Regions from separate parts of the Streptomyces sp. NPDC007905 genome, predicted to be linked through region 3. Evidence: predicted binding sites of a transcription regulator. Region 3 holds the regulator's gene; each other region holds the start of a gene.

What was found. Region 3 encodes HrcA, which represses chaperone genes, less so after heat shock. Its sites were predicted from a motif close to TTNGCACTCNGNNNNNCNGAGTGCNAA; they were not measured.
Region 1: a site for HrcA is predicted at 5,517-5,543, ahead of groL (chaperonin GroEL). Genes of this name have one in related genera too.
Region 2: a site for HrcA is predicted at 8,089-8,115, ahead of groES (co-chaperone GroES). Genes of this name have one in related genera too.

Annotation. Positions count from the first base shown of each region.
Region 1 covers NZ_JBIBKS010000019.1:102,798-113,220, reverse strand. The annotation lists gene otsB (trehalose-phosphatase) at 1-411, shown strand, start outside; gene ACFZDC_RS30100 (trehalose-6-phosphate synthase) at 413-1,840, opposite strand; gene ACFZDC_RS30095 (glucosyl-3-phosphoglycerate synthase) at 1,933-2,925, opposite strand; SAM riboswitch class I at 3,085-3,226, shown strand; gene thrC (threonine synthase) at 3,244-4,527, shown strand; gene ACFZDC_RS30085 (MoaD/ThiS family protein) at 4,524-4,799, shown strand; gene ACFZDC_RS30080 (cold-shock protein) at 5,231-5,434, shown strand; gene groL (chaperonin GroEL) at 5,705-7,327, shown strand; gene ACFZDC_RS30070 (NADH:flavin oxidoreductase) at 8,011-9,138, shown strand; gene ACFZDC_RS30065 (carboxylesterase family protein) at 9,208-10,423, shown strand, end outside.
Region 2 covers NZ_JBIBKS010000005.1:35,534-45,956, reverse strand. The annotation lists gene ACFZDC_RS10735 (WhiB family transcriptional regulator) at 1-189, shown strand, start outside; gene ACFZDC_RS10730 (LysR substrate-binding domain-containing protein) at 281-1,180, opposite strand; gene ACFZDC_RS10725 (MOSC domain-containing protein) at 1,261-1,929, shown strand; gene ACFZDC_RS10720 (SDR family NAD(P)-dependent oxidoreductase) at 1,983-2,756, shown strand; gene ACFZDC_RS10715 (ester cyclase) at 2,831-3,538, shown strand; gene ACFZDC_RS10710 (hypothetical protein) at 3,859-4,074, shown strand; gene ACFZDC_RS10705 (DUF3293 domain-containing protein) at 4,543-5,040, shown strand; gene ACFZDC_RS10700 (hypothetical protein) at 5,303-5,644, opposite strand; gene groL (chaperonin GroEL) at 5,885-7,513, opposite strand; gene groES (co-chaperone GroES) at 7,634-7,942, opposite strand; gene ACFZDC_RS10685 (polysaccharide deacetylase family protein) at 8,301-9,107, opposite strand; gene ACFZDC_RS10680 (polysaccharide deacetylase family protein) at 9,299-10,231, opposite strand; gene ACFZDC_RS10675 (methyltransferase domain-containing protein) at 10,323-10,423, shown strand, end outside.
Region 3 covers NZ_JBIBKS010000010.1:52,624-63,046, reverse strand. The annotation lists gene dnaJ (molecular chaperone DnaJ) at 1-936, opposite strand, end outside; gene hrcA (heat-inducible transcriptional repressor HrcA) at 937-1,953, opposite strand; gene ACFZDC_RS19125 (MBL fold metallo-hydrolase) at 2,154-2,876, shown strand; gene ACFZDC_RS19120 (DUF3097 family protein) at 2,911-3,774, shown strand; gene hemW (radical SAM family heme chaperone HemW) at 3,795-5,027, opposite strand; gene ACFZDC_RS19110 (SpoIIE family protein phosphatase) at 5,055-6,926, opposite strand; gene ACFZDC_RS19105 (AMP-binding protein) at 7,168-9,042, opposite strand; gene lepA (translation elongation factor 4) at 9,304-10,423, opposite strand, start outside.

The DNA of each region.
Region 1 (10,423 bases), on a different contig from region 3:
GAGGAGAAGGGGCGTGCGGTCGCCGTCCACACCCGCCGTGCCGACGACCCCCAGGCCGCCTTCGAGGCCCTGCGCGAACCCCTCGCCGACCTCGCCACCCGGCACGGCCTGATCGTCGAGCCCGGCCGGCTGGTCCTCGAACTCCGCCCGCCCGGCATGGACAAGGGCGTCGCCCTCCTCGACCACGTCCGCGCCACGGGCGCCGGGGCCGTCCTCTACGCCGGCGACGACCTCGGCGACCTCCCCGCGTTCGCGGCGGTCGAGAAACTCCGCTCGGACGGCGTCCCCGGCCTCCTGGTCTGCAGCGGCAGCACGGAGGTCACCGAACTGGCGGAACGGGCGGACATGGTGGTGGAGGGTCCCGAGGGTGTCGTGGGACTGCTGCGGGCACTGGCGGAGCGGATCGGCTGACTCAGCCGTTCAGCGCACCCAGCTGATCCAGGAACCACTGAGCGGGCGGCAACGCGGTGGCAGCGGCCGCCAGCCGCTTGGAGCGCTCCGCCCGCTCGGCCCCCGGCAGGCTCAGCGCCTCGTGCAGCGCCCGCGCCGTCCCCACGATGTCGTACGGGTTCACCACGAACGCGTTCTCGCCCAGCTCCTCGTACGCCCCGGCCTCCCGGGACAGCACCAGTGCGCAGCCCTCGTCGGAGACGACCGGCACCTCCTTGGCGACCAGGTTCATGCCGTCCCGGATCGGGTTGACCAGGGCGACGTCGGCCAGCCGGTACGCGGCCAGCGAGCGCGCGAAGTCGTCCTTCACATGGAGCACCACCGGCGTCCAACCCGGCGTGCCGTACACCGAGTTGATCTCATCCGCCACCCGCTGCACCTCGGCCGTGTACTCCCGGTAGACGGCGAGGTCCTGCCGGGACGGGTAGGCGAAGGCCACGTGCACCACCCGTTCGCGCCACTCGGGGTGGTCCTCCAGCAGCTGCCGGTACGCCAGCAGGCCGCGCACGATGTTCTTGGACAGCTCGGTGCGGTCCACCCGGACGATCGTTCGGCGCCCCTCGCCGATCTCCTTCCGCAGCAGGGCCATCCGTTCGTCCACGTCCGCCCGGTGCGCCCGCTCGCGCAGGAAGTCCGCGTCCGCCCCCAGCCCGTGCACCCCGATCCGGGTCCCGGAGGGGATGCCGGGGCCCAGTACCGCGTGACAGCAGTCGGTGAACGCGTCCGCCCACCGCCGGGTCAGGAACGCCGCCCGGTCCGCGCCGAGGATGCCCGTCAGCAGCTCGGCCGCGATGTCGTCGGGCAGCAGGCGGAAGTAGTCCGGCGGGGCCCACGGGGTGTGCGAGAAGTGGCCGATGCGCAGGTCGGGACGGAGCTGGCGGAGCATCCGGGGCGCGAGGGCCAGGTGGTAGTCCTGGATCAGCACCGCGGCGCCCTGCGCCGCCTCCTCGGCCAGCGCCTCGGCGAACGCCTGGTTGTAGGCCTCGTACGACGCCCACTGCCGTCGGAACTCCGCGTCGAAGATCGGCTCCAGCGGGGTCTGGTACAGCATGTGGTGGACGAACCACAGCACCGAGTTCGCGATGCCGTTGTACGCGTCGGCGAACACGCTCGTGTCGATGTCGAGCATCCGCACCCGCTGCCCACCGGTGTCCTCGGCCGGCAGCAGCCCACCGCCCGCGCGCCGCACCGCCTCGCGGTCGCCGTCGCCCAGCGCGGCGCACACCCACACCGCGTTGGCGTCGGACCCGATGGCGGACAGCCCCGAGACCAGCCCGCCACCACCCCGTTTGGCGTGCAGCGAGCCGCCCGCGCCGTCGGGGCGCACCTCGTACGAAACCGGGCCGCGGTTGGACGCGACCAGCACCTCAGCACCGTGCCTGGAAGCCATAAGCCTCAACCTAGCCCGGCCCGGAAACCCTCAAACGTACGTTCCACCCTCGAGGGGGCTGTATACAGCCGTTTCCCAGTGCGAGTGCGCCCTCACGCCACCCGGCGCGCCGCGTACTCCGCGATCTCCGCCATCGGCGGGCGCTCCTCGGTGTCCACCGAATAGGTGCGCGGCTCGAACCCGTCCTCACCCCGCTCGAACTGGGTCAGGGACGGACGGATGAGATGCCCGCGGGCGAGCCTCAGCTGCGCCGTGCGGTAGATCGCCGCGGCCATCCGGCCCAGCGCCTGTCCGTCCTGGTGCCGGTGCTTGCGCACGCCCACGTCGACCTGCGCCAGCGCGTCCAGGCCCACCAGGTGCAGGGCGTCCACCAGCATGCCCAGCTCCACGCCGTATCCCACCGGGAACGGCAGCTGCTCCAGCAGCGATCGGCGGGCCGCGTACTCGCCGCCCAGCGGCTGGACGAAGCCGGCCAGCTGCGGCCAGTGCATGTTCAGCAGCGGGCGGGCCATGAGTTCCGTGACCCGGCCGCCCTGGCCCGCCCGTCGCCCGGCAGCACCCTTCTGCCGAGCTCCTTCGGCGCCCACCTCCTCGCTGCCGAGCGGGCGGTCGTACATGGCCTTGACCAGGTCGACGCCCGGGTCGGTGAGCAGCGGGCCGACGATCCCGGAGACGAAGTCGGAGGAGAACTCCTTCAGGTCGGCGTCGATGAAACAGACGATGTCCCCGCCGGTCACCAGCAGGGAGCGCCACAGCACCTCGCCCTTGCCGGGGACGGCCGGGATACGCGGGAGGATGTCGTCGCGGTGGACGACCCGGGCGCCCGCGGAGGCGGCGACCTCGGAGGTCTGGTCGGTGGACCCGGAGTCGACGACCACGATCTCGTCGACCAGCGGGACCTGTTGCATGAGGTCGTGACGGACGACCGCGACGATGTCGCCGACCGTCTCCTCCTCGTTCAGCGCGGGCAGGACGACGGAGACGGACTGGCCGGTGCGCTGCTTGGCGGCCAGTATGCGGTGGAGAGGGCGATCGGCCACGGACCAGGAGCGGGTGGCCAGCCAGCGCTCGACTTCTTCCAGCACGGTCTGCGGCTCCTCACTGTCGTGATCACAGCGGTGACTCGGTGTGATCCATCTCGCGGTTCGGACGACTATCTCAACTGTCCTGGCCTTCGGTTACAGTCTTGAACAACGCCGATGACCATTGCATGTCGGGGGTCGCGCGCGTTCACAACCACATACAGCTCATCCAGAGGGGCAGAGGGACACGGCCCGATGAAGCCCCGGCAACCCTCCAGTCGGTTCTCGTTCTCCAGCGAGGCTCCCGGCTAGGGAAGGTGCCAAATCCGTCTCACGGCGAGATGCGTCGTGAGGAAGATGAGGAGAAAGGGCCTCGCCTCCATGGCTGTGCAGACCGTTGCAAGCACCAGCAATCCCACCGTCGACCTCGGCCCCGCCGCGGCCCTGAGCTGCCGCGAGTGCGGTCACCGGGTGCCCCTCGGGCCGGTGTTCGCCTGCGAGGAGTGTTTCGGCCCGCTGGAGATCGCCTACGACTTCTCCGCCTACGACACCGAAGAGCTCCGCAAGCGTATCGAGGCGGGCCCCGCGAACATCTGGCGTTACGCGCCGCTGCTGCCCGTCCCCGCCGACGTGGCCGACAAGCCCAACCTCAACCCGGGCTGGACCAAGCTCGTCAAGGCCGACAACCTGGCGCGCGAACTGGGTGTCACCGGCGGGTTGTATGTGAAGGACGACTCCGGCAACCCGACGCACTCCTTCAAGGACCGAGTGGTCGCTCAGGCTCTGGAGGCGGCGCGCGCCTTCGGCTTCAGCACGCTCTCCTGCTCCTCGACCGGCAACCTGGCCGGTGCCGTCGGCGCCGCGGCCGCCCGGGCCGGCTTCCGGTCCTGCGTGTTCATCCCGCACGACCTGGAGCAGGGCAAGGTCGTCATGGCCGCGGTCTACGGCGGTGAGCTGGTCGGCATCGAGGGCAACTACGACGACGTGAACCGCTTCTGCTCCGAGCTGATCGGCGACCCGGCCGGCGAGGGCTGGGGCTTCGTCAACGTCAACCTGCGGCCTTACTACGCGGAGGGCTCCAAGACCCTGGCGTACGAGATCTGCGAGCAGCTCGGCTGGCGGCTCCCCGACCAGATCGTGGTCCCGATCGCCTCCGGCTCCCAGCTCACGAAGATCGACAAGGGCCTACGGGAACTGGTCGAGCTCGGGCTCGTCGAGGACAGGCCGTACAAGATCTTCGGTGCCCAGGCCGAGGGCTGCTCGCCGGTGTCGACCGCGTACAAGGCGGGCCACGACGTCGTACGGCCGCAGAAGCCGAACACCATCGCCAAGTCGCTGGCCATCGGCAACCCGGCCGACGGGCCGTACGTCCTGGACATCGCGCGCCGCACGGGCGGCGCGGTGGAGGACGTGACCGACGAGCAGGTCGTGGACGCGATCAAGCTGCTGGCCCGCACCGAGGGCATCTTCGCCGAGACGGCCGGTGGCGTGACGGTGGGCGTGACGCGCAAGCTCATCGAGAACGGCGTCCTGGACCCGTCGCTCACCACGGTCGTCCTCAACACCGGCGACGGCCTCAAGACCCTCGACGCGGTGGCCGGCACCGGCCTCACCGCCACCATCCGCCCGACCCTGGACTCCTTCCGAGAGGCTGGCCTCGCATGAGCGTGACCGTTCGCATCCCCACCATCCTGCGCACCTACACGGACGGCCGGGCGGAGGTCCCCGCCGAGGGCGCGACCCTCGCCGAGGTCATCGAGAGCCTGGAGAAGAACCACGCCGGCATCGCCGCCCGGGTGCTGGACGACCAGGGCAAGCTGCGCCGTTTCGTCAACGTGTACGTCAACGACGACGACGTCCGCTTCGAGCAGGGGCTGCAGACCGCGACCCCGGACGGTGCCGGTGTCTCCATCATTCCGGCCGTCGCCGGCGGCTGAGCATTACCTTCGGTAACCGCGGTTACCGATTGTTCATCGAATGGCCTCCTCCGTGAGAGAAACGGAGGGGGCCATTCAGTGTGATTGAGCGCGGTACAGTTGGGGAAAGCGTTCCGGATCTGCGGGTCGCAGGCCCCGGAAATCGCGCCGCACACCCGACAAGAAGTAGCCAAAATGCGCGGGTTTTATGCGGCTTTTGAGCCATTTATGGAGCCCGACTTGCCCTGAATTTGTCTGAATTCTCGTCAGATTCCGGATCGGGCTCGTCCAGAATTCTCGTCCGATTGACCTGTTGCAGACGGCAGTTGGACAGATACATTCAGCCGCGGTCGACGCGTTCCGGCGCACGCCCCCGACCAATGGGGGGTGAGGTCTGACCCGGGTCCGCGAAGTGTGGATCTGTGCAAGGGCCAGTAATAGGGGAGTTAGGCATGGCTCAGGGCACCGTCAAGTGGTTCAACGCGGAGAAGGGCTACGGCTTCATCGCGGTCGACGGTGGTGCGGACGTCTTCGTCCACTACAGCGCGATCCAGATGGACGGCTACCGCACCCTGGAAGAGGGCCAGCGGGTGGAGTTCGAGATCTCGCAGGGCCAGAAGGGCCCGCAGGCCGACATGGTTCGCGTCACCGCCTGAACGTTCTTCACGCGAAGGGCCCACACCCCTCGGGGGTGTGGGCCCTTCGTCCTGTTCGCCCCGGGCTGATCCCCCCAAGGCGCTTGCACTCGCCATGCCCGAGTGCTAATCATTGCGTTAGCACTCTGAAGGTGAGAGTGACAAAGAAGGACCGGGTCGGTGAGGCCCGCAGGCCACGTGGGGCAAGGAACCACAGGCCGGCGAGCCGTCCGTCGCGGGCGCGGGCGCGGTCCGAAGGAATCACCCCCAGTCCTGGAGGGACCACTTCACATGGCCAAGATCATCGCGTTCGACGAGGAGGCGCGGCGCGGCCTCGAGCGCGGCATGAACCAGCTCGCGGACGCCGTGAAGGTGACGCTCGGCCCCAAGGGCCGCAACGTCGTCCTCGAGAAGAAGTGGGGCGCCCCCACGATCACCAACGACGGTGTCTCCATCGCCAAGGAGATCGAGCTCGAGGACCCGTACGAGAAGATCGGCGCCGAGCTGGTCAAGGAAGTCGCCAAGAAGACGGACGACGTCGCCGGTGACGGAACGACCACCGCGACCGTGCTCGCCCAGGCCCTGGTCAAGGAGGGCCTGCGCAACGTCGCCGCCGGTGCCAACCCGATGGCTCTGAAGCGGGGTATCGAGAAGGCCGTCGAGGCCGTCTCCGCCGCCCTGCTGGAGCAGGCGAAGGACGTCGAGACCAAGGAGCAGATCGCCTCCACCGCGTCCATCTCCGCCGCCGACACCCAGATCGGCGAGCTGATCGCCGAGGCCATGGACAAGGTCGGCAAGGAAGGCGTCATCACCGTCGAGGAGAGCAACACCTTCGGTCTGGAGCTCGAGCTCACCGAGGGCATGCGCTTCGACAAGGGCTACATCTCCGCCTACTTCGCGACCGACATGGAGCGCATGGAGGCGGTGCTCGAGGACCCGTACATCCTCATCGCCAACTCCAAGATCTCCTCGGTCAAGGACCTGCTCCCGCTGCTGGAGAAGGTCATGCAGTCGGGCAAGCCGCTGCTGATCATCGCCGAGGACGTCGAGGGCGAGGCCCTGTCGACCCTGGTCGTCAACAAGATCCGCGGCACCTTCAAGTCCGTCGCCGTCAAGGCCCCGGGCTTCGGTGACCGCCGCAAGGCCATGCTCGGCGACATCGCCATCCTCACGGGCGGCGAGGTCATCTCCGAGGAGGTCGGCCTCAAGCTGGAGAACGCGACCCTGGACCTCCTGGGCCGCGCCCGCAAGGTCGTCGTCACCAAGGACGAGACCACCATCGTGGACGGTGCCGGCTCCTCGGAGCAGGTGCAGGGCCGCGTGAACCAGATCCGCGCCGAGATCGAGAACAGCGACTCGGACTACGACCGCGAGAAGCTGCAGGAGCGCCTGGCGAAGCTCGCCGGCGGTGTCGCGGTCATCAAGGCCGGTGCCGCCACGGAGGTGGAGCTCAAGGAGCGCAAGCACCGCATCGAGGACGCCGTCCGCAACGCGAAGGCCGCCGTCGAGGAGGGCATCGTCGCCGGTGGTGGCGTGGCCCTGCTGCAGACCACCAACGTCTTCGAGAAGCTGGAGCTCGAGGGTGACGAGGCGACCGGCGCCCAGGCCGTGAAGCTCGCGCTCGAGGCCCCGCTGAAGCAGATCGCCGTCAACGCCGGCCTCGAGGGCGGTGTCGTCGTGGAGAAGGTGCGCAACCTGACCCCGGGCCACGGCCTGAACGCCGCGACCGGCGAGTACGTCGACCTGGTCGCCGAGGGCATCATCGACCCGGCGAAGGTGACCCGTTCCGCCCTGCAGAACGCCGCCTCCATCGCCGCGCTGTTCCTCACCACCGAGGCCGTCATCGCCGACAAGCCGGAGAAGGCCGCCGCGGCCGCTCCGGGCGGCATGCCGGGCGGTGACATGGACTTCTGATCGACCTGACGGTTGATCGCCTGTCCTTCGAACCGAGGGCGGTACGTCCAGCTTCTGGCTGGGGGTGCCGCCCTCGGGCGTTGCACGGGCCCCGGCCGGCGTAGTCCTTGAGCTTCTCCGGGAACGTGAGGCTCGGGAGCCGGTGAGCGACCGTGGGGCCGCCCGCTTCTCGGCGAGTGTCGTGCTTCTCCTGACTCGGCCCCATGGGCACGACTGGGCCAATGCCGGGCCTTGCCCGGCCTTGTCCGCGCAGTCACTTCCAGAGACACGGTGGCCCACATCTGCCCATCGTTCGGCAGGCCGGGCAGGGAGGGGTCGCCCACCGGCCGTGAGCCGCTGCGCCGGCCCGGCGTGCAGGTGAGGCGCGGGCACGCCCGCCGGCCGAGGATGCCCGGTGAGCCGACCGTCGTCGCCGACGCGGGCTGGGCCACTGGTCTTTCGGGCTGCTCGCTCGCTTCTCACCCGTGCTGGACCGGTCCGGGGGAAGGTCGTCGTCGGCGGCTTCCCGGCAGTCGCCCCCGCTGCCGCCGCCGTGGCTGGACCGGCAGTGTGAGCGGTGTCACGTGAGGGCTTTCGTCGGGCCGGAATGTGGGGCAGCGCATAGGCAGTTGCTTCAGAAGGTGCAACAATGCACGCGCACATACCCTTCGGTCAGCCAGAGTCACCCCCTGAGGAGCCCCCACGTGACCGTCACGACGCCCCCCGCCTCCCGCGCGGCCCAGATCCTCTCCCGTCCGATCACACTCAACGGGCTCACCGTTCCCAACCGGATCGCGATGGCGCCGATGACCCGGATGTTCTCCCCGGGCGGCATCCCCGGCGAGGACGTGCGGTCGTACTACGCCCGCCGCGCCGCCGCCGGTGTCGGTCTGATCGTCACCGAGGGCACCTACGTCGGCCACGAGTCGGCCGGGCAGAGCGACCGCGTGCCCCGGTTCCACGGCGAGGAGCAGCTGGCCGGCTGGGCGAAGGTCGCCGAGGCGGTGCACGCGGCGGGCGGCACGATCGTGCCGCAGCTGTGGCACATCGGCATGGTGCGCAAGCAGGGCGAACCGCCGTTCGCGGACGCGCCCGCCGTCGGCCCGTCCGGCCTCGTCACCGAGGGTGCCGAGCCCACCGGCAAGGCTATGACACAGCAGGACCTGGACGACGTCGTCGCCGCGTTCGCCGAGGCCGCGGCCGACGCCGAGCGCATCGGCTTCGACGGCGTGGAGCTGCACGGCGCCCACGGCTACCTCCTCGACCAGTTCCTGTGGGCGGGCACCAACCGTCGCACGGACGCGTACGGCGGCGACCCGGTGGCCCGCACCAGGTTCGCGGCGGAGATCGTCGCGGCGGTCCGCGAGGCGGTGTCCCCCGACTTCCCGATCCTCTTCCGCTACTCGCAGTGGAAGCAGCAGGACTACGGCGCCCGCCTGGCCGAGACCCCCGAGGAACTGGAGGCCATCCTCACCCCGCTGTCCGCCGCCGGCGTCGACGTCTTCCACGCCTCCACCCGCCGCTACTGGCTCCCCGAGTTCGAGGGCTCCGACCTCAACCTCGCGGGCTGGACGAAGAAGCTCACCGGCAAGCAGGTCATCAGCGTCGGCTCGGTGGGCCTCGACGGCGACTTCATCAACGCCTTCCAGGGCGAGGGCTCCCCGGTCAAGGGCATCGACAACCTCCTGGACCGGCTGGAGGCCGACGAGTTCGACATGGTCGCCGTCGGCCGCGCCCTGCTCCAGGACCCGGAGTGGGCGGCGAAGGTCCTCTCCAACCGCTTCGACGAGTTGAAGCCGTACGACGCGGCCGCGGTGAAGACGCTGAGCTGAAGCGGCCGGAGCCGCCGGGCACGTGTGATCGATCCGTTCCGTTCCTCTGATGACCAGTAAGGAGCGAGCATGACGACGAGCGAGTCGCAGACCCCGACGTCGGAGACCGCCGGACCCGTGGTGCGCACCGCCACCGGCGCGGTGCGTGGCCGCCACGAGGCCGGTCTGGCGGTCTTCCGGGGCATCCCCTTCGCCGAACCCCCGGTCGGCGGAGCCCGGTTCCAGGCCCCGCGCCCGGCCCGGCCCTGGGACGGCACCCGGGAGGCGTACGCGTTCGGCCCGCCGCCCCCGCAGGACGTCGGCATCCAGGGCCGCGCGGGCCTGTCGGCCGGCCCGGTGGGCGACGACTGGCTGACGGTGAACGTCTGGACCCCCGAACCGGACCCGTCCGCCGGCCGCCCGGTGATGGTGTGGATCTACGGCGGCGCGTACAAGATGGGCCACGCCGGCCAGCCCGGCTACGACGCGCAGCGCATCGCCCGGGACGGCGATGTCGTCGTGGTCACCTGCAACTACCGCGTGGGCGTGGAGGGCTTCGCCCGCCTCGACGGCGTACCGGCGAACCGGGGCCTGCTGGACCAGGTGGCGGCCCTGGAGTGGGTCCAGGCGAACATCGCGGCGTTCGGCGGCGACCCCGGCCAGGTCACCGTCTTCGGCGAGTCGGCCGGGGCGGGCTCTGTGGCCTCACTGCTGGCGATGCCGAGGGCGCGGGGCCTGTTCCGGCGGGCGGTGGCACAGAGCGTGCCCGGCACGTTCTTCTCCGACGAACTGGCGCGGGACATAGCGGCGGCACTGGCGGCGGAGGCGGGCCACCGCCCGACGGCGGCCGAACTGGCGACGGTGGATCCCCGCCGACTGCCCGAGGCCGGTCAGTCGTTGAGCGCCAAGATGCTCCAGTACAGGGACCGGTGGGGCCGGGTGGCGCCGACGGTCACCCCGTTCGCCCCGGTCGTCGACGGGGACGTCCTGCCCACGACCCCCTGGCAGGCGCTGGCATCCGGCGCCGCCCGGCACATCGACCTCCTGGTCGGCCACAACCGCGACGAGTTCCGCCTCTTCATGGCCCTGGGCGGCATGCTCGGCAAGGTCACCGAGGACCAGGCGACGGCAGCCCTGCGCCTGCTGGCCCCCGGCGGTGAGGCGGGCGAACGGGCCTACCGCTCGGCCTTCCCCGACGCCTCGCCCACCGACCTCTACGCACGCGTCCAAACCGACTGGCTGTTCGCCATACCGAGTCTGCGCCTGGCGGAGGCCCAGCTGGCGGGCGGAGGCCGGGCACACGTCT
Region 2 (10,423 bases), on a different contig from region 3:
TCGGCCAAGGAGGTTTGCATGAGGTGCCCGGTCCGTGCGGAATGCGCGGCGCACGCGCTGGCTGTGCGCGAGCCGTACGGCGTCTGGGGCGGCCTGACCGAGGACGAGCGTGAGGAGTTGATGGGGCGGGCACGCAACCGCTTGGTGGCGGCATCCACCACCAGCGGGGACACCGCCTCACACCGCTGAAGGAACGTTTCTGCACCCACGGCCCACGGGTGCAGCCATTTTCACCACCGGGCACGCCATGCGCGTGCCCGTGACTCTGCCGACGTACCCCTTATGCGCGCCCGGCCGCCCGGGCCAGCTGCTCCAACGTCGCCGCCACGGCCGGCACCTGTGCCAGGTCGGGCAGGGTGAGGGCGACGATCTGGCGCCGCACCACCGGTTCCAGCGCCACCGTGCGCACTCCCCTCGGCCGTACCGACTCCACCGCGAGCTGCGGCAGTACGGCGACCCCGAGACCGGCGCCGACCAGCCCGACCACCGCCGGATAGTCGTCGGTGGCGAAGTCGATGCGGGGCGTGAAGCCGGCGCTCTCGCACACCTCCACCAGCTGGCCCCGGCAGCGCGGGCAGCCCGCGATCCAGGGCTCCCGGGCCAGCTCGCCGATGGCGACGGACTCCCCGCTCGCGAGCGGGTGCCGTTCCGGTACGAGGGCCACGAGACGGTCCATCAACAGGGGCCGTACGACCAGGTCGTCCCACTCCTCGGCCAACGCGGCGCCCTCGTAGCGGAAGGCCAGGGCCAGGTCGCAGTCGCCCTCGCGCAGCAGTTCGACGGACTTCGGGGGTTCGGCCTCCTCCAGGAAGACCCGGGTGCCGGGGTGGGCGGCGCGCAGGGCGGCCAGGGCGGTGGGGACCAGGGTGGAGCTGCCGCTCGGGAAGGAGACCAGCCGGACCCGGCCGGCCCGCAGGCCCGCGATGGCGGCGACCTCCTCCTCGGCGGCCGTGAGCCCGGCGAGGATCCCGGAGGCGTGCCGGACGAGGGCCTCGCCGGCCTGGGTGAGGCGCATCTCGCGGCCGGTGCGCACCAGCAGCGGGGTGCCGACAGAGGCTTCCAGGGCCTTCATCTGCTGGCTGACGGCGGGCTGGGTGCAGCCCAGCTCCCGGCCCGCCGCCGAGAAGGAGCCGGTGGTCGCGACGGCGCGCAGGACGCGGAGATGACGGGCCTCGATCACCCTCCGAGCATAAGCCCGGCTTGGGACCGGCGCCGAATATTGCGTCGACGCTTTGAGGTGCGGTCCCCTACGGTGCGGGCATGAAGCTTCTCTCCCTCAATCTCGGCCGCCCGCGGCCGGTGCCGTACACGGACCAGCCGGAGGGCGTGACGGGCATCGGCAAACAGCCGGTCGAGGAAGCGGTGCGGGTGGCGGCTCCCGGACCCAAGGGGGTCGGCGCGAGCGGCGTCGCGGGGGACGCGGTGTGCGACACGCGCCATCACGGCGGCGACGACCAGGCGGTGTACGCCTACGCGCGTGAGGACCTCGACGACTGGGAGCGCGAACTGGGCCGACCGCTCACCAACGGTTGCTTCGGCGAGAACCTCACGACCGCGGGTCTGGACGTCTCCGGGGCGCTGATCGGCGAGCGCTGGCGGATCGGCTCCGGGCTGGTTCTGGAGGTGACCTCGGGGCGGATTCCCTGCCGGACGTTCCAGGGCCATTTGGGCGAGCGGGGATGGGTGAAGAGGTTCACCCGGAAGGGCGTGACCGGTGCCTACCTGCGGGTGATCGAACCGGGTGAGATACGGGCGGGCGATCCGATCGAGATCGTGCACCGGCCGGACCACGCAGTGACGGCGGCGCTGCAGTTCCGCGCGGTCACCACCGAGCGGGAACTGCTGCCGAGGCTGCTCGTGGCGGGCGACGCGCTGCACGGCGAGACGCTGGCCGCGGCCCGCAAGTACGCCGCCGCGCAGACCCGCTGAGGCGCCGTCATCGGGCAGCGGACGCTGTCGGTCCGGGTCACTAACCTTGGGCCATGACAACGGCTCTGATTACGGGATCGACCGCGGGAATCGGTGCCGCGTTCGCGCGGCGGCTGGCGGCTGACGGGCATGACCTCGTCCTGGTGGCGCGGGACACCAAACGGCTGCGCGAGCAGGCGACCGAGCTGCACGACCGCCACGGCATCGAGGCAAAGGTGCTGACGGCCGACCTCGCCGAGGACGAGGGTATCGAGGCGGTGGCCGGCCGGCTCGGCGACCGGAAGAACCCGGTCGACCTGCTGGTCAACAACGCCGGCTTCGGCAACAAGGGCCGCTACCTCGAAGTGCCGATGGCCGACGAGCTGCGGATGCTGAAGGTGCACTGCGAGGCGGTGCTGCGGCTGACGTCGGCGGCGTCCGAGGCGATGCGGGAACGCGGGCGCGGCGGGGTGGTGAACGTCGCCTCCGTGGCGGCCTTCGTGCCGCGTGGCACGTACGGCGCCTCGAAGGCCTGGGTCGTGCAGTTCACCCAGGGCGCGGCCAAGGACCTGGCCGGCAGCGGGGTGCGGCTGATGGCGCTGTGCCCCGGCTTCGTGCGCACCGAGTTCCACCAGCGGGCCGGGATGGGCACGGACAACATCCCGGGCTGGATGTGGCTGGACGCGGACAAGCTGGTCTCGGCGGCCCTGGCCGACCTCGCGCGCGGGAAGACGCTGTCCATCCCGGACCCCCGGTACAAGGCGCTGATGGGACTGGTGAAGGTCACCCCGCGCGGGCTGCTGGGCGGTGTCAGCTCCAGGACGGGGCGCAAGTACGGGCCCCAGTAGGACGGGTGGCGGCCGCGTTCCGGTGGGAAAATGGGCCTGACGGATCCGGACCCAGGGGGCCGGGAGGCGGCGCCATGACGTTCGTACAGCTCATCGACTGCAAGACCAGCCGGCTCGACGAGATGAACCGGCTGCTGGACCAGTGGGTCGAACAGACCAAGGGGAAGCGGACGGCGACGCACGCGGTGGTCGGCAAGGACCGCTCGGACGCGACCCACGTCGTCGAGATCGTGGAGTTCCCGTCGTACGAGGAGGCGGTGCGGAACTCGAACCTGCCGGAGACCGACCGGATTTTCCGGGACATGGTCGCCCTGTGTGACGAGATGCCGACGTTCACGGACCTGGACGTGGTGCGCGACGACCAGTTGTACGCGGCCCAGGCGCGCCGGTTCTTCGACAGGGTCGGGTTGGAAGGGCCGCTGCCACCGCTGAACGACCTGATGGCGGAGAACTACCACGACCACGATCCGGCCAACGAGCAGGACAACCTCGGGCTGGAGAACATGCGCCGCGAGATCGAGATGTGGCGGGACGCCTTCAGCTTCACGTTCACGGTCGAGGACCAGATCACCCAGGGGGACCGGGTTTGCACCCGCTGGAGCTGGTACGGCATCCAGCAGGGCGAGTTCCTGGGCATACCCAACACCGGCCGTCAGGTGTCGATGACCGGTACGACCATCTTCCGGTTCGACGCCGACGGCAGGATCCGCGAGGGCTGGTGGCAGTACGACCGGCTCGGGCTGATGAGCCAGTTGGGGGCGCTGGACGCACTGGAGAACTAGGAGGCGCACAGCGGAAGCCCCCGCGCCCTGCCGAGGTGCGGGGGCTTCCTGGCGGCAGGGCGGGGGCATGGTCCTGCTCTCGCCTGCCACGGGCCGATCCGACTCCATCTCGGCAGCCTTCGACGCCCTTGTCTTCCGGGCCACGTCCGCCGATGTACGGGACAGGCTGGCGTCGGTCGACGAGTTCCTGGAACTGCTCGGCGCGGCGGAGGCGGACGCCGCGGCCCCGGAGCCGGGCGGAGGGCCGACCGTCGCCCCCCTAGGGTGCGGAGCTGCCGGGTGTCGCCGACGCACTGGCGAAGCGGTTCGGCGCCACCGCCGTGCCGCTGAACGCGCTGTTCCTGGACGCCCTCAAGGGGCTGACCGAGGAGCAGTCGGTGCGCTGGCAGGCCCTGCTGAAGGCGGACGCCAAGTTCGCGGCGACCGGCACGCTGAGCGCGGCGCTCGCCTCCTATACGCGTCCGGCGGCCGAGCGGCCATCGGGCCTGTGCGCGCTTGGCGGCTGCGTTCGTCTTGGCTCCGCCCTTGGCCGGTGATTTTCCGAGGCGCGCGGCCGGCCGAGGCCGCTCGACTCGGCCGTGCGGAACAGTTCCCGCGCGGCAGCGAGGTCGACGACCGGCAGGCCGACGCGGTTTCGCCGTGTCTCGGAGGGTACGGGCATGACGAACGGCCTCCCGGAGTCGAAGGACCCCGGTAGCGCACTGCCGCGCCCCGGTGATCTGCGCTTTCCCGCGCACCTCGCGCGAGCCGGCCGCCCCCCCGTCGGCTTTTCGCGCCGGGCGTGATGCCGTCCATCAAGCCAAGGCTTGGCGCCGGATCACACGGCCGAAGGGAAGCTGACACCCGTGCCGATCTTCCGCAAGATCTTCACGAACCCCTTGCTTCGATGCCGCGATCATGAAATCTTGCGGCCTGACCGACCGGTCGAGCGTGGCCGGACCGGGCTGAAGTTTTGATCTCCCTGCACGACCTGCAAGGGGGTCTTCTTTCCGCAGGAGGCCCTTGTGCACGCCATCGGCGCAGCCGTCATCCCCCGCAACTGGGAGCACTACCGGACCGCGGTCGTCGACATCCGGTTCCCGGACCGGACCGTTCACATCGCACCACGTCCTTCGGACACGGCCGAGGGTTCCTTTCCGGAGGTGGCCGGCGGCGCCACCGTCCATGTGATCACCGCCTGGAACCCCCTGGGCTGTACGGCGTCGGCCGACGCCAACGCCCGCGCCCAGTCCTTGTTGCTCGACGAGGTCCACCGCCGCGGCCTCAGCTGGTGGTCCGCGGTGGGCGGTGACGTGTGCGGCAGGCACAGCGAGGAGAGCGTGGCCGTCGTCGGCCTGAGCGATACCGCCGCGCGGGACCTGGGCCGCCGCTTCGGTCAGGACGCGATCTTCGCCTGGACTCCCGACGCCTGGCGGATCCTGGCGTGCGACTCCGACGCGGCCACGGTCAGTGGATGGTCAGCGTCCGGGAAGGGGCGGTCCTCAGGCCCGGACGGGCATTGAGGCAGTCAGGAGGAGAGCCATGGGCATGTATCCCATGCGTACGCCGGATCACTGTCCGAGCTGCGGCAGGCGTCTCGCCGGTCCACCGGCCGAGCGGGTCAGGGCCGACGGTTTTCCGGCCGAGGTGACCTACGCGACCGATCCGGTGTGCGGTGCGCGCTGGCACGTGTGGGACAGGACGTCTCCGCTGCGGCGTCTGGCATGCCCTTATGTGGAGGGCACGGGCTGACGTCACGATGTGCGTTACCCGGCCGGCGTCACCTCAGATGCCGTACAGGGAAAGTGTCCGAGCCGAGAAGAACTCGTCGTACAACCGCGCCGACAGGAGTTCGGAGCCGGCCGAGCCGAGCGACCTGGAGGCCGGCCAGGTGGACTCGGCGTGCGGAAAGTCGCTTGCCCACAGGAGGTTGGTCTGTGAAGGGAGCGCAAGCCGCAGGGCCGTCGGGTCGTCCTGGAAGGTGAAGTGGACGGCACGGGCGATGTACTCGGATGGTGGGCGGCGAATCCGCCCGTCGAGCTTCAGCCAGCGGTGGTGCCGGTGGAAGTAGTGGTCCAGGCGTTGCACGAGATGGGGTACCCAACCGGCGTCGAACTCGGCGAACACGATCCGCAGCGTGGGCCACCGGTGCAGGACGCCACCGAAGACGAGTCCGGTGAGGCTCCCCCAGCAGGCGCCAGGCTGACGCGACGAGCGGCCACCGCGCGCGAGCGCGACCAGCCACCGTCGACCCGTACTCGGAAACGGGCGCGGCAGACGTGAACCCGCCCACCCGACACAACAGGCGGTGCCCAGCACCCCGAGGGGCACTGGGCACCGCCTGTTCAGCTGCGTTCAGCGCAAGGCTCAGTGGGAGTGGCCGTGACCGTGGCCGTGGCCCGCCTCGGCCGACTCCTCTTCCTTCTTCTCGACGACCAGGGTCTCGGTCGTGAGCAGCAGGGAGGCGATGGAGGCGGCGTTCTCCAGGGCGGAGCGGGTGACCTTGACCGGGTCGATGACGCCGGCCTTGACCAGGTCGCCGTACTCGCCGGTGGCGGCGTTGTAGCCGTTGCCCTTCTCGAGCTCGGCCACCTTGGAGACGATGACGTAGCCCTCGAGGCCGGCGTTCTCGGCGATCCAGCGCAGCGGCTCGACGGCGGCCTTGCGGACGACCGAGACACCCGTGGCCTCGTCGCCGGTCTTGTCGAGGTTGCCCTCGAGGACCTTGACGGCGTGGACCAGCGCGGAGCCACCACCGGAGACGATGCCCTCCTCGACCGCGGCACGGGTCGCGGAGATGGCGTCCTCCAGACGGTGCTTCTTCTCCTTGAGCTCGACCTCGGTGGCGGCGCCGACCTTGATCACGCACACGCCGCCGGCCAGCTTCGCGAGGCGCTCCTGGAGCTTCTCGCGGTCCCAGTCGGAGTCGGTGTTCTCGATCTCGGCCTTGATCTGCGCGATGCGGCCCTGCACCTCCTCGGACTTGCCGCCGCCGTCGACGATCGTGGTGTCGTCCTTGGTGACGGTGACGCGGCGGGCGGAGCCGAGCACGTCCAGACCGACCTGGTCGAGCTTGAGGCCGACCTCCTCGGAGACCACGGTGCCGCCGGTGAGGACGGCGATGTCCTGCAGCATCGCCTTGCGGCGGTCGCCGAAGCCGGGGGCCTTCACCGCGACGGCGTTGAAGGTGCCGCGGATCTTGTTGACGACCAGGGTCGACAGGGCCTCGCCCTCGACGTCCTCGGCGATGATCAGCAGCGGCTTGGAGGCGCCCGACTGGATGATCTTCTCCAGCAGCGGCAGCAGGTCCTGGATGGAGCTGATCTTGCCCTGGTTGATGAGGATGTACGGGTCGTCGAGGACGGCCTCCATGCGCTCCTGGTCCGTCACGAAGTACGGAGACAGGTAGCCCTTGTCGAAGGCCATGCCCTCGGTGAAGTCCAGCTCCAGACCGAAGGTGTTGGACTCCTCGACGGTGATGACACCGTCCTTGCCGACCTTGTCCATCGCCTCGGCGATCAGCTCGCCGACCTGCTGGTCCTGGGCGGACAGCGCGGCCACGGCGGCGATGTCGGACTTCTCGTCGATCGGGCGGGCCGAGGCGAGCAGGTCGTCGGAGACGGCCTTGACCGCGGCGTCGATGCCCTTCTTCAGAGCGGCCGGGGAGGCACCGGCGGCGACGTTCTTCAGGCCCTCGCGGACCAGCGCCTGGGCGAGAACCGTGGCGGTGGTGGTGCCGTCACCAGCGACGTCGTTGGTCTTGGTCGCCACCTCCTTCACCAGCTGGGCGCCGAGGTTCTCGTACGGGTCGTCGATCTCTACCTCGCGGGCGATCGTGACACCGTCGTTGGTGATGGTGGGTGCGCCGAACTTCTTGTCGATGACGACGTTGCGGCCCTTGGGGCCGATCGTCACCTTCACCGTGTCGGCCAGCTTGTTGACGCCGCGCTCGAGGGCGCGACGGGCGTCCTCGTCGAACTTCAGGATCTTCGCCATGACAGCGGGAGCCCTCTCGGAATCTGTAGGTGGAAAATGCACTGCGCCCCGGGCGCCCGGCTTCTTGAGTGGTCGCGGGGGCCAGGGGCGCAGCTGTGAGCAACTGAGTGCTCGAGGCGATTACTTCTCGATGATCGCGAGGACGTCGCGAGCCGAGAGGACGAGGAACTCCTCGCCGTTGTACTTCACCTCGGTGCCGCCGTACTTGCTGTACAGGACGACGTCGCCGACCTTGACGTCGAGCGGAAGGCGCTCGCCGTTCTCGAAGCGACCCGGGCCCACGGCGAGGACGGCGCCCTCCTGGGGCTTCTCCTTCGCGGTGTCCGGGATGACCAGGCCAGAGGCGGTGGTCTGCTCGGCGTCGAGCGGCTGGACCACGATGCGGTCCTCGAGCGGCTTGATGGCAACCTTGGAGCTGGTGGTCGTCACGATCCGACCTCCCCCTTCGGAGATCTCACGGGGTTAACTGTCTGAGGTGGCGACCAGGTGGATCCGTCGTCGCGGGTGCCGGACCTGCCCGTCGCGTGTTTGGCACTCTCCAGGGGGGAGTGCCAAAGCCGAGACTATGACCGGGGTTAGCACTCGGTCAAGCGGAGTGCCAATTCCGTGCGGCGCGTCGGCCGGGATCCGGGTGCGCGGAGTCCGGTGCGCGCTCCGAGTCGGCCCTCTGGCCGGGGCTGTTGCCCTCGGACTCCTGCTGCGGCCCTGATCGGTCCCCGTCCCTCGAACGCCGGACGGACGGCACGCCGGACTGACGGAACGCCGGGCGGACTGTCGGTCAGGTCGATCAGAGGTAGTCCTCGAGGCGCCCCACCGTCAGTCCCTGTGCCTGTACCCGGCGCAGCAAGCGGCGCGTGCGCTCCTTGAGGGCCGGCCCGGTGGCCTCGTCGGGGCCGACGAGGACGATGTCGCCCGGGAGCAGGCGTCTTGCGCCCCTCGCGTAGGTGATGCCGTCGGAGGTCATGGCGGCGCGCCACAGGACGAGCGCGGAGATGCCGCAGTCGGCGGCGGCGCGCAGGGTCGTGGTGTCGTACGTGCCGTACGGCGGGCGGAAGAGGCGGGGGCGGACGCCGAAGCGGGACCTGAGTTTCTCCTGCTGCCCGCAGATCTCGGCGCGCTGGCCGGCGAACGGCAGTCCGGGCATCGCCGGGTGGTCGAGGGTGTGGTTCTCGATGCCGGCACCCACCGCGCGCAGGCGGGCGAAGTGGCCGTACCCGGGTCCCACGACGCTGTTGGTGAGGAAGAAGCTGACCGGCAGATGGAGGTCGCGGACCATGTCGACGAACCGCGGGTCGCGCTCGGCGCCGTCGTCGTAGGTGAGGAAGACGACCTTGTCGGTGGTGGCGACGTGGTGCACGACCTGGGGCAGCGCGGTGTCCGGCCGCTGGGACGTCAGCGGCCGGACCGGGTGGCTGGGCGGCGCGGCGAGCGGGGCGGCCAGGCCCCAGCGGCGGTAGGCCTGGTGTGCGGCCGGGCTCGACGGCCGTACCCCCTGGGCCGCCCGCTTGCCCAGGCGTTCGATGGGGTCGACGGACTGGGCGCAGCCGGCGAGGAGGAGGGCCGAGGCCAGGACGGCCGCCAGCCCGGCCCGCACACCTCCCCGCCCTCCCGAACCACCGCGCACGCCTCCCGAAGCGAGCCGCGGACGCGCCGAACCGCCCCTAGGACGCGCCGAAGCGAGCCGCGGACGTGCCGAACCACGGCGCACGCCTCCCGAAGCGAGCCATGGACGCGCCGAAGCGCCCCCCCTGCGCCCCGAGCCGCCCCCCGGCTGCCCCCCGCGCCTCACAGGTAGTCCTCCAGGCGTGCCACGGCGTACCCCTCGCGCGTGACCTTGTTCAGGAACCGGCGCATGTCGTCGACCATCGTGCCGTCCCAGTCGTCACGGCCGCGGAAGTGGGTGAGCACGATGTCGCCGGGGTGCAGGCTGCGGTCGTCCTCGCGGTACTCCCAGTGGTCGACGAAGACCTCCTCGTCCCAGATCGGCGCGTACTTGATCCCGCAGGTCTTGGCCGCGCGCAGGGTGTCGCCGTTGTAGTTGCCGTAGGGCGGGCGGAAGACGGTCGGCGCCTTGCCGAACTGCTTCTTCATGATGGCCTGCATGCCGCAGATCTCGTCCTTCTGCTCCTCGTAGGACAGACCGGGCAGGTAGGGGTGGGTCAGGGTGTGGTTGTTGAGGGTGTGGCCCTCGGACTGCATCGTGCGGAAGTAGCCGTAGTCGTCCTTGACCAGGTAGTTGCTGAGGAAGGCCGTGTAGGGGACCTTCAGGTCGCTCATCATGCGCAGGAAGGCCGGGTCCTTCTCGGCGCCGTCGTCGATGGTGAGGAAGACGACCTTCTGCTTGGTCGGGACGGTGGTGAAGACCGGCGGCAGGTTCTCCTCCTCCTGGCCGTCCACCTCGAAGCCGTCGCGTGGGGTGATCTTCGGCTTCGTGGCCGGCGGAGCCGGGGGCGCGAGCGGCACCTGGTCCAGTTCCCAGTGCCTGGCCGCGGCGACCAGGCGCTCGCGTTCGGCGGCGCGGCGGGCCTGGGGGTCCGCCGTCCGGGCGGGGCCGCCCTGGCCGGGTTGCCGGCCGGGGGCGCCCCTGGCGCCGGAGTCCGTGCCCGGGCCGGCACAGCCGGAGACGACGGCGGCGGAGGCCAGTGCGGCCACCCCGCAGCGGAGGGCGACCTTCTGAAGTCGTGCCCGAAATTTGTCATTTTGTAGTACGACTCGCATGGTGCCGGATCCTCGCAGGCCCCGGCCCCCAACCCGGTCCGACAACGCCGCCCGGAGGCGCACCATCCACCGACTGGCCCACAATGACCCGGTGAACGACCTCGCTCCCCTCCTCACCCCCGAAGGCCGCGCCCTCCTCGACGAGGTCCGCGACACCGACCCCGCACAGGAGCTGGCCGTCGCCACCCGGCT
Region 3 (10,423 bases):
GCCGCGGTTGTGCAGCGGGATCGACTGGCCGGACTGGGTGCCGGGCCGGATGTCGACCTCCTCCATGCCGTCCAGGGTCTCCAGCGGCACCTTGGTGCCGAGGGCCGCCGCGGTCATCGGGATGGTGACCGTGCAGTGCAGGTCGTCGCCGCGCCGCTGAAAGGTGGAGTGCGGCAGCTCGTGGATCTCGACGTACAGGTCACCGGCCGGGCCGCCGCCGGGGCCGACCTCGCCCTCGCCGGCGAGCTGGATCCGGGTGCCGTTGTCCACACCGGCCGGGATCTTCACCGTCAGGGTGCGGCGGGAGCGGACCCGGCCGTCGCCCGCGCACTCCGGGCACGGGGTCGGCACGACCGTGCCGAAGCCCTGGCACTGGGGGCAGGGGCGGGAGGTCATGACCTGGCCCAGGAAGGACCGGGTCACCTGGGAGACCTCACCGCGGCCGCGGCACATGTCACACGTCTGGGCGGTCGTGCCCGGGGCCGCGCCCTCACCGTTGCAGGTGTTGCAGACGATCGCGGTGTCGACGTGGATGTCCTTGGTCGTCCCGAAGGCCGCCTCGTCCAGCTCGACCTCGATGCGGATCATCGCGTCCTGGCCGCGCCGGGTGCGCGAGCGCGGGCCGCGCTGCGACGCCGTGCCGAAGAACGCGTCCATGATGTCGGAGAAGTTGCCGAAGCCGCCGGCCCCGAAGCCGCCCGCACCGGCGCCGCCCGACTGGGAGAGCGGGTCGCCGCCGAGGTCGTAGACCTGCTTCTTCTGCGGGTCCGACAGCACCTCGTAAGCGGCGTTGATCTCCTTGAACCGCTCCTGGGTCTTCGGGTCCGGGTTGACGTCCGGGTGCAGCTCGCGCGCGAGCCGACGGAACGCCTTCTTGATCTCATCCTGCGACGCGTCGCGGCGCACGCCGAGAACGGCGTAGTAGTCCGTGGCCACTTACGACTCCGCCAGGATCTGTCCGACGTACCGTGCCACTGCGCGTACCGCTCCCATCGTTCCCGGGTAATCCATGCGGGTCGGTCCGACCACGCCGAGCTTGGCAACCGCCTCGCCGCCCGAACCGTAACCGACCGACACCACGGAGGTGGAGTTGAGTCCCTCATGGGCGTTCTCGTGCCCGATGCGCACCATCACGCCCGGATCCTTCGCCTCGCCCAGGAGCTTGAGGAGCACGACCTGCTCCTCCAGTGCCTCCAGGACGGGCCGGATCGTGAGGGGAAAGTCATGTCCGAAACGGGTGAGATTGGCGGTGCCGCCGATCATCAACCGCTCCTCGTTCTCCTCCACCAGTGTCTCCAGCAGTGTGGAGAGCACGGTGGAGACCGTACCGCGGTCCTCGGCCTCGAAGGCCTCGGGCAGGTCCTCGACCAGACGCGGTACGTCGGTGAACCGGCGGCCCGCGACACGGCTGTTCAGCCGGGCCCTCAGGTCCGCCAGGGACGCCTCACCGAAGGGCGCCGGGCAGTCGACCATCCGCTGCTCGACCCGGCCGGTGTCCGTGATCAGCACGAGCATCACGCGCGCGGGCGCGAGCGAGAGCAGCTCCACGTGCCGCACGGTGGACCGGGTCAGGGACGGGTACTGCACGACCGCGACCTGCCGGGTCAGCTGCGCGAGCAGCCGTACCGTGCGGGCCACCACGTCGTCGAGGTCGACGGCGCCCTCGAGGAAGTTCTGGATCGCCCGGCGCTCGGGCCCGGTCATCGGCTTGACGCCCGCCAGCTTGTCCACGAACAGCCGGTAGCCCTTGTCGGTGGGAATCCGCCCGGCACTGGTGTGCGGCTGCGCGATGTAGCCCTCGTCCTCCAGGGCCGCCATGTCGTTGCGTACGGTCGCCGGGGAGACGCCGAGGTTGTGCCGCTCGGTGAGCGCCTTCGACCCCACCGGCTCCTCGGTGCCCACGTAGTCGTGGACGATGGCGCGCAGCACCTGAAGCCTGCGTTCACTCAGCATCCGCGCGCACCTCCAGCATGTCGTCCCCTACGGCCCTTCGGGTGGTCCGCCTGGCACTCTGCGTGTCCGAGTGCCAGCGTTCCCCGGCCCAGTGTACGGCCGTGGGGTACTCACTGGGCAAGGTCGGTCCCGCCGATGCCGGTCCCCCCGCTCGAGCGAAGCCGAGAGTGGGGGCGGGTCGTACCGCTAGCGTCGCCGGTATGACGGTGACTTGGGAAGAGCTGGGGTGGGAGCGGTTGGCCGCGGGGATCGCGCGGTGCCGGCTGCCCGGCTGGGACTGCACGGTCGGGCTGGTGGTCGGCGGGGGCACGGCGCTGTTGGTCGACGCCGGGTCGAGTCTGGCCGAGGGCGTTCGGCTGCGGGAGCAGGCACAGCAGCTGGCGGGTCGCCATGTGACCCATCTCGCGCTGACCCATCCCCACTTCGACCACGTCTTCGGCGCCGCCGCGTTCGCCGGGGCCGGGGTGTACGCGGCGGTGGGCATGGACGCGGTGTTCGCCTACGAGCGTGAGGAACTGCGCCTGGACGCGATCAGGAACGGTCTGCCGGTGGCCGACGCCGACGAGGCCGTGGACGCCCTGGCCCCGCCCCGCCACCTGGTCTCCGGCGAGTGGACGCTGGACCTCGGCGACGGCCGCCAGGCACTGCTGGCCAACGTTGGCCCGGGCCACACGGCGTACGACCTGGCGGTGCTGGTCCCCGGCTCCCCCGAGGTGGTCTTCTGCGGCGACCTCGTCGAGGAGTCCGGCGAGCCCCAGGCGGGCCCGGACGCGGTCCCGTCCCGCTGGCCGGACGCACTCGACCGGCTGCTCGCGCTGGGCGGCGAGGACGCCCTGTACGTGCCCGGTCACGGAGCGGTGGTCGACGCGGCGTTCGTACGACGTCAACGCGACGAGCTGGCGGCGCGTTTCGGCGTGTCGTGAGCGGGTGTCCGTCGGTTCTCCTATCGTCATCCGAATGCGCCCACCCGTCTCCGGCCACCGCCCTTCCCACGAGGGTCCTTCGGGCCCGCGCCCTCGTAGGTACTCCGCCGACCTGACCCCGCCGTGGAAGAAGCCGAAGCCCGTGCCGGAGGTTCCGGCCGAGCCGGGGCTGGTCGTGGAGGAGTCCGGTACCGGGTTCTGCGGGGCGGTGATCCGCTGCGAGGCGGGCACGGTGACGCTGGAGGACCGCTTCGGCAAGCACCGGGTGTTCCCGCTGGAGCCGCGCGGCTTCCTGCTGGAAGGCAGGGTGGTGACCCTGGTGAAGCCCGCCTCGGGTCCGGCACGGCCCGCCCGTACGGCGTCCGGTTCGGTGGCCGTCCCCGGCGCACGCGCGCGCGTGGCCCGCGCCGGCCGCATCTACGTGGAGGGCCGGCACGACGCCGAACTCGTCGAGAAGGTGTGGGGCGACGACCTGCGCATCGAGGGCGTGGTCGTGGAGTACCTGGAGGGCGTGGACGACCTGCCGGCGATCGTGGAGTCCTTCGCCCCGGGCCGGGACGCCCGTCTGGGCGTCCTGGTGGACCACCTGGTGCCGGGCACGAAGGAGTGGCGGATCGCGGAGTCGGTGACCAGCGAACACGCGCTGGTGGTCGGCCACCCGTACATCGACATCTGGCAGGCGGTGAAGCCGTCGTCCGTGGGAATCCCGGCCTGGCCGACCGTGCCCCGGGGCCAGGACTGGAAGACGGGCGTGTGCCGGGCACTGGGCTGGCCGGAGAACACGGGAGCGGCCTGGCAGAAGATCCTGTCCCGGGTGCGGTCCTACAAGGACCTCGAGCCGGAGTTGCTGGGGCGGGTGGAGGAGCTGATCGACTTCGTCACGGGTGGTGAGGCCTGAGGCGGTTCCCGCCGGACCCGTCAGTCCACCAGATCCCGCACCACCGCGTCCGCCAGCAGCCGTCCCCGCAGCGTCAGCGCCGCGCGCCCCGCCTCGTACGGACCCTTCTTGAGGAGTCCGTCCGCCAGGGCCCGCCGGGAGGCCGCGAGTCCCTCCTCCTTCAGCAGGGACAACGGCACCCCTTCCCGCAGCCGCAGCTCCAGCAGGATCCGCTCCACGCGCCGGTCCTCGTCGGACAGGAGTTCCCGGCCGGCCCCCGGTGAGCTCCCCGACGCCAGCGCCGCCGCGTACGCCCCCGGATGCTTCACGTTCCACCAGCGCACCCCGCCCACGTGCGAGTGGGCCCCGGGTCCCGCCCCCCACCAGTCGGCGCCCCGCCAGTACAGCTCGTTGTGCAGGCAGCGCCCGGATTCGGAGGTGGCCCAGTTGGAGACCTCGTACCAGTCGAAGCCCGCCGCCGCCAGGGTCTCCTCGGCGATCAGGTAGCGGTCGGCGTGGACGTCGTCGTCGGTCGGCGGGATCTCCCCCCGGCGGATGCGGCGGGCGAGCTGGGTGCCCTCCTCGACGATCAGCGCGTACGCGCTGATGTGGTCCGGTCCGGCGCCGATCGCCGCCTCCAGGGAGGCCCGCCAGTCGTCGTCGCTCTCCCCCGGCGTGCCGTAGATCAGGTCGAGGTTGACGTGCGCGAAGCCGGCCGCCCGCGCCTGGGTCACGCACGCCTCGGGGCGGCCCGGGGTGTGGGTGCGGTCGAGGATCGTCAGCACGTGCTGCTTGGCGCTCTGCATGCCGAAGGAGATGCGGTTGAAGCCGCCCTCGCGCAGGGTGGCGAGGTAGGCCGGGTCGACCGACTCCGGGTTCGCCTCCGTCGTGATCTCCGCGTCGGGCGCGAGACCGAACTCGGCACGGATCGCGCCGAGCATCCGTACCAGGTCGTCGGCGGCCAGCAGCGTCGGCGTACCGCCGCCGACGAAGACCGTGCGGACCTCGCGCGGGTCGTCGCCGAGCACCTTGCGGGCCAGGCGGATCTCGTCGGTCAGGGTGTCCGCGTAGTTGTCCCGGGACGCCAGCACTCCCCCCGTGCCGCGCAGCTCGGTCGCGGTGTACGTGTTGAAGTCGCAGTAGCCGCAGCGGGTCGCGCAGTACGGGACGTGCAGGTAGAACCCGAGGGGTCGGTCGGCGGCCCCGGCGAGCGCGGCGGCGGGCAGCGCGCCGTCGGCGGGGACGGGCTCGCCGTCGGGGAGTGCGGAAGGCATGTCCCCCATTGTCCCGTACGACGACGGCTACTCGGCCTGGAGCACCAGCAGGGCCAGGTCGTCCTCCGGGAGACCGCCGCCGAAGTCGTGCACCAGGCGGCGGATCCTTTCCGCGATCAGCTCGGCGCTCAGGCCCGCACAGCCGGACAGGGCCCGCGCGAGGCCGTCGCCGTCGTCGAACTGGCGGGAGCCGGAGCGGCGCTCCGTGACGCCGTCGGTGACGCACAGCAGGCTGTCGCCGGGTCCCAGTTCGATGGTCTCGCTGGTGTACGTCTCGTCCTCCACGACGCCGAGCAGGGTCTGCGAGCGGGCGGCGGTGCGCACCTCGCCGTCGGGGCGCAGGACGAGCGGCAGGGGGTGTCCGGCGGAGGCGAGGGTGCAGCGGACGCCGCCGTCGTGCGGGGTCAGCTCGCCGTAGAGGAGGGACAGGAAGCGGGTCTGCGGGCCGTCCCCGGCGACCACCGGCCGGCCGCCGGCGGCGACCAGCGCGCGGGCCGCCGCGTCGGCGGCCTCGGTGGCGTCGTCCAGGAGGAGCTGGTTGAGCCGGTCGAGGACGTCGGCGACCCGGTAGCCCTCGCGGGCCAGCAGCCGCAGCCAGGGGCGGGCGAGTCCGATCACCACCGCCGCCTCCGGCCCCTTGCCCTGCACATCGCCCACCGCGAAGCACCAGCGGCCGTCGCCCGCCGGGAACAGGTCGTAGAAGTCGCCGCTCGGGCCGCCCTTGTCGCAGGGTTCGTAGACGAGCGCGCTGCTCATCCCGGGGATCTCGGCGACCGCGCCGGGTAGCAGACCGCGCTGCAGGACGGCGCTGATGGTGGCCTGCCGGGCGTACTGGCGAGCCGCGCCGATGGCGAGGGCCACCCGGCGGCCGAGGTCCTCGACCAGTCCGGTGACCTCGTCGGGGAAGCGCTCGAGGCCGCAGCGCCCGATCACCAGCGTGCCCAGCGGGCGGCCGCCCGCGATCAGCCGGTAGGCCAGCGCCGTACCGTGGCCGCCGTGCGGGCCGAGCGCGTCGCCGGGCCACGGGTACGGCTCGGGGCCGGACCGCAGCCCGTCCCGCGGGCACGGCGGGCCCTTCTCCAGCGCGCGGGCCAGCTCCTCGATGCGGTTCTCGCTGGCGTGCCAGACACGCGCGGGCGCGCTGCCGTCGCCGCCGCGCACGGTCGCCTCGTCCTCCAGCCACACCGCGCACCAGTCCGCGAGCCGGGGCACGATCAGCTGGCCGGTGAGGGCCGTGACCAGGTTCTCGTCCAGCTGCCCGGCGAGCAGGTCGGAGGCCTCGGCGAGGAAGGACAGCGCGCCCCGGCCGAGCCAGTCCCGGCCGTCCCCGGGGCGCTGCGGCTGCGGTGCGAGGGCCTCGGCGGCCTCCAGGGTGTGCTCCGGGGCGGGACCGTCCGGGCGGTCCCGCCCACCGGCGGGCAAGCGCGCCCATACCGTCTTGGCGCCGGTGCGGTAGGTGACGCCCCAGGACTCGGCGAGCGTGGCGACCAGGCGCAGGCCGCGCCCGTGCTCGGGCATGTCGTACCACGCCTCGCCGCCCGCGGGGTCGCGCGGGGCGCGCGCCGGGTGGTGGTCGCGCACCTGCACGACGAATGCGCCGGTCTCCTCCAGGCACCAGTCGACCTCCACCTCCGTGCCCGCGTGGACGACGGCGTTGGTGACGAGTTCACTGACGACGGCCATGGCGTCGGCGGCCAGCCGGGCGGACCCCTCCGGCAAGGTGAGCCCCTGGTCGGCCCACTCGGCGAACGCGGCGCGCAGCAGCGCACGGGCGGAGCCCGGCGCGAGAGGACTGCCGGGCAGGGTGGCACACCCCTCGGCCCGCGGCCCCGCGCCCCGGTACGCGGGCGCGTCCCAGGCCCGGGAATCCGTCTCCCGCTGCGTCGGTATCGCCGCCATGTCCATGCGGCCAGGGTGACAGACAGACCCCACGCCTAAGCGTTGAGTTACCGAAGTGGACGGTCGCGCGTGAGAACTGTGCTACGGCTGTGCTCGAACACGGTCGGAAAATGTACGGAATGCGAGCGACCGCACGTCCTCGGTCCGGTCCTCGATGCGGTTCGGCTGCTTCCGGCCGGCCGGCTTCCGGGCACGCGCCGGCCCCGGAAGGTCCCAGTCCTTCCGGGGCCTGACGGTCGTCTCACGCCTCCCGCGTACCGGCGTACATCTCGTCGATCAGGTCCTTGTACTCCCGCTCGACCACCGGCCGCTTCAGCTTCAGGCTCGGCGTGATCTCACCGTGCTCCACGTCCAGGTCGCGCGGCAGCAGCCGGAACTTCTTGACGGTCTGCCAGCGCTGCAGGCCCTCGTTGAGCTGCTTGACATAGCCGTCGACCATCTCGACCGTCTGCGGCGCGGCGACGATCTCGGCGTACGACTTGCCCTCCAGGCCGTTGTCCTTGGCCCACTGCAGGATGGCGATCTCGTCGAGGGCGATGAGGGCGGTGCAGTAGTTGCGGTCGGCGCCGTGCACCAGGATGTTGGAGACGTAGGGGCACACCGCCTTGAACTGGCCCTCGACCTCGGCCGGGGCGACGTACTTGCCACCGGAGGTCTTGATGAGGTCCTTCTTGCGGTCGGTGATGCGCAGGTAGCCGTCGGGCGACAGTTCGCCGATGTCGCCGGTGTGGAACCAGCCGTCGGACTCCAGCACCTCCGCGGTCTTCTCGGGCTGCTGGTGGTAGCCGTCCATGACGCCGGGGCCGCGCAGCAGGATCTCGCCGTCGTCCGCGATGCGCACCTCGCAGCCGGGCAGCGGCTTGCCGACGGTGCCGGTGCGGTAGGCCTCCCCGGGGTTGACGAAGGAGGCGGCGGAGGTCTCGGTGAGGCCGTAGCCCTCCAGGATGTGGATGCCGGCGCCGGCGAAGAAGTAGCCGATCTCGGGGGAGAGCGCGGAGGCGCCGGAGACACAGGCGCGCAGCCGGCCGCCGAAGGCCTCACGGAGCTTGGAGTAGACGAGGGCGTCGGCGACCTTGTGCTTGGCGCCCAGCCCGAACGGCACCGCGTGGGTGCCGGTGCGCCGGAAGTTGTCCTGCGAGACCTTGGCGTACTCGCGGGCGATCTCCGCAGCCCACTGGAAGATCTTGTACTTGGCGGCGCCGCCCGCGCGGGCCTTGGCCGCGACACCGTTGTAGACCTTCTCGAAGATGCGCGGCACGGCCGCCATGTAGGTCGGCTGCACCACCGGAAGGTTCTCGATGATCTTGTCGACGCGGCCGTCGACGGCGGTGACGTGCCCGACCTCGATCTGCCCGGAAGTGAGCACCTTGCCGAAGACGTGCGCGAGCGGCAGCCACAGGTACTGCACGTCCTCGCCAGTGATCAGCCCGGTCGCCACGGTGGCCTTCGCCATGTACGCCCAGTTGTCGTGCGGCAGACGCACGCCCTTGGGACGGCCGGTGGTGCCGGAGGTGTAGATCAGGGTGGCGAGCTGGTCCTTGGTGATCGCGCCGACCCGCTCCTTGATCAGCTCGGGGTGCTTCTCCAGGTAGGCGGCGCCGCGCTGCTCCAGCTCGGTGAGGGTGATCACCCAGTCGTCCGTCTCGACGCCGGCCGGGTCGATGACGACGACCTTGGTCAGGGCGGGCAGCTCGGCGCGCTTCTCCACCGCCTTGGCGACCTGGGCCGCGTCCTCGGCGATCAGCACCCGGCTCTCGGAGTCGGAGAGGATGAACGCCGACTCGTCGGCGTTGGTCTGCGGGTAGACGGTCGTGGTGGCGCCGCCCGCGCACATGATGCCGAGGTCGGCGAGGATCCACTCGACGCGCGTGGAGGAGGCGAGCGCCACCCGCTGCTCCGGCTGAAGGCCCAGTTCGATGAGGCCGGCCGCGATGGCGTACACCCGCTGCGCCGCCTCGCCCCAGCTCAGCGACTTCCAGTCGTCTGGGCCCTGGCCGGAGGCCGGCGGTACGGGGTAGCGATAGGCCTCGGCGTCCGGTGTGGCCGCCACGCGCTCCAGGAAGAGGGCTGCCACGGACGGCGGACGGTTCTCGATCAGGGTCTGTGTGTCGCTCACGACATCCTCCGGGGGGCCCGCGACAGTGCGGCTGACTCGTGCGGCTGGGTTAACTCACGGTGGGGTTCGCGCTTGTTGTTTAACTCGCGAGTAACTATCGAGCAGGGATCAGAGTAAGGGGCGACCGGCCGCTGCGTAAGGGGCATCGGCCTGTCACTTTCCACGCAGAGCGACGCTACGCACGCGTAGGGGCCCGCCGCACTTTCGTACGACGAGCCCCCGCATGCCCGGTTTGGGCGCGTAACCCCTTGTTACCGTTGGTTACTTCTTGCCCTTGGCCGACCCCGCGCTGTCATCGCTGGAGAGCACCGCGATGAAGGCCTCCTGCGGAACCTCCACGGAACCCACCATCTTCATCCGCTTCTTGCCTTCCTTCTGCTTCTCCAGAAGCTTCCGCTTACGGGAGATGTCACCGCCGTAGCACTTGGCGAGGACGTCCTTGCGGATGGCGCGGATGGTCTCGCGGGCGATCACCCGGGAGCCGATGGCGGCCTGGATGGGCACTTCGAAGGCCTGCCGCGGGATGAGCTCGCGCAGCTTGGCCACGAGCCGCACGCCGTACGCGTAGGCCGCGTCCTTGTGGGTGATCGCCGAGAAGGCGTCCACCTTGTCGCCGTGCAGCAGGATGTCGACCTTGACCAGGCTCGACGTCTGCTCGCCGGTGGGCTCGTAGTCGAGGGAGGCATAGCCGCGGGTCTTGGACTTCAGCTGGTCGAAGAAGTCGAAGACGATCTCCGCGAGCGGGAGGGTGTAGCGGATCTCGACCCGGTCCTCGGAGAGGTAGTCCATGCCGAGCAGGGTGCCGCGCCTGGTCTGGCACAGCTCCATGATCGAGCCGATGAACTCGGTCGGCGCCAGGACGGTGGCACGCACGACCGGCTCGTACACCTCGTTGATCTTGCCTTCGGGGAACTCGCTCGGGTTGGTGACGGTGTGCTCGGTGCCGTCCTCCATGACCACGCGGTAGACCACGTTGGGCGCCGTGGCGATCAGGTCGAGCCCGAACTCGCGCTCGAGCCGCTCCCGGATCACGTCGAGGTGCAGCAGGCCGAGGAAGCCGACGCGGAAGCCGAAGCCGAGGGCGGCGGAGGTCTCCGGCTCGTAGACGAGGGCGGCGTCGTTGAGCTGCAGCTTGTCCAGGGCCTCGCGCAGCTCCGGGTAGTCGGAGCCGTCCAGCGGATACAGACCGGAGAAGACCATCGGCTTCGGGTCCTTGTAGCCGCCCAGTGCCTCGGTGGCGCCCTTGACCTGGCTGGTGACGGTGTCACCGACCTTGGACTGCCGGACGTCCTTCACACCGGTGATGAGGTAACCCACCTCACCGACTCCGAGGCCGTCCGCCGGGAGCATCTCGGGCGAGTTGGTCCCGATCTCCAGCAGC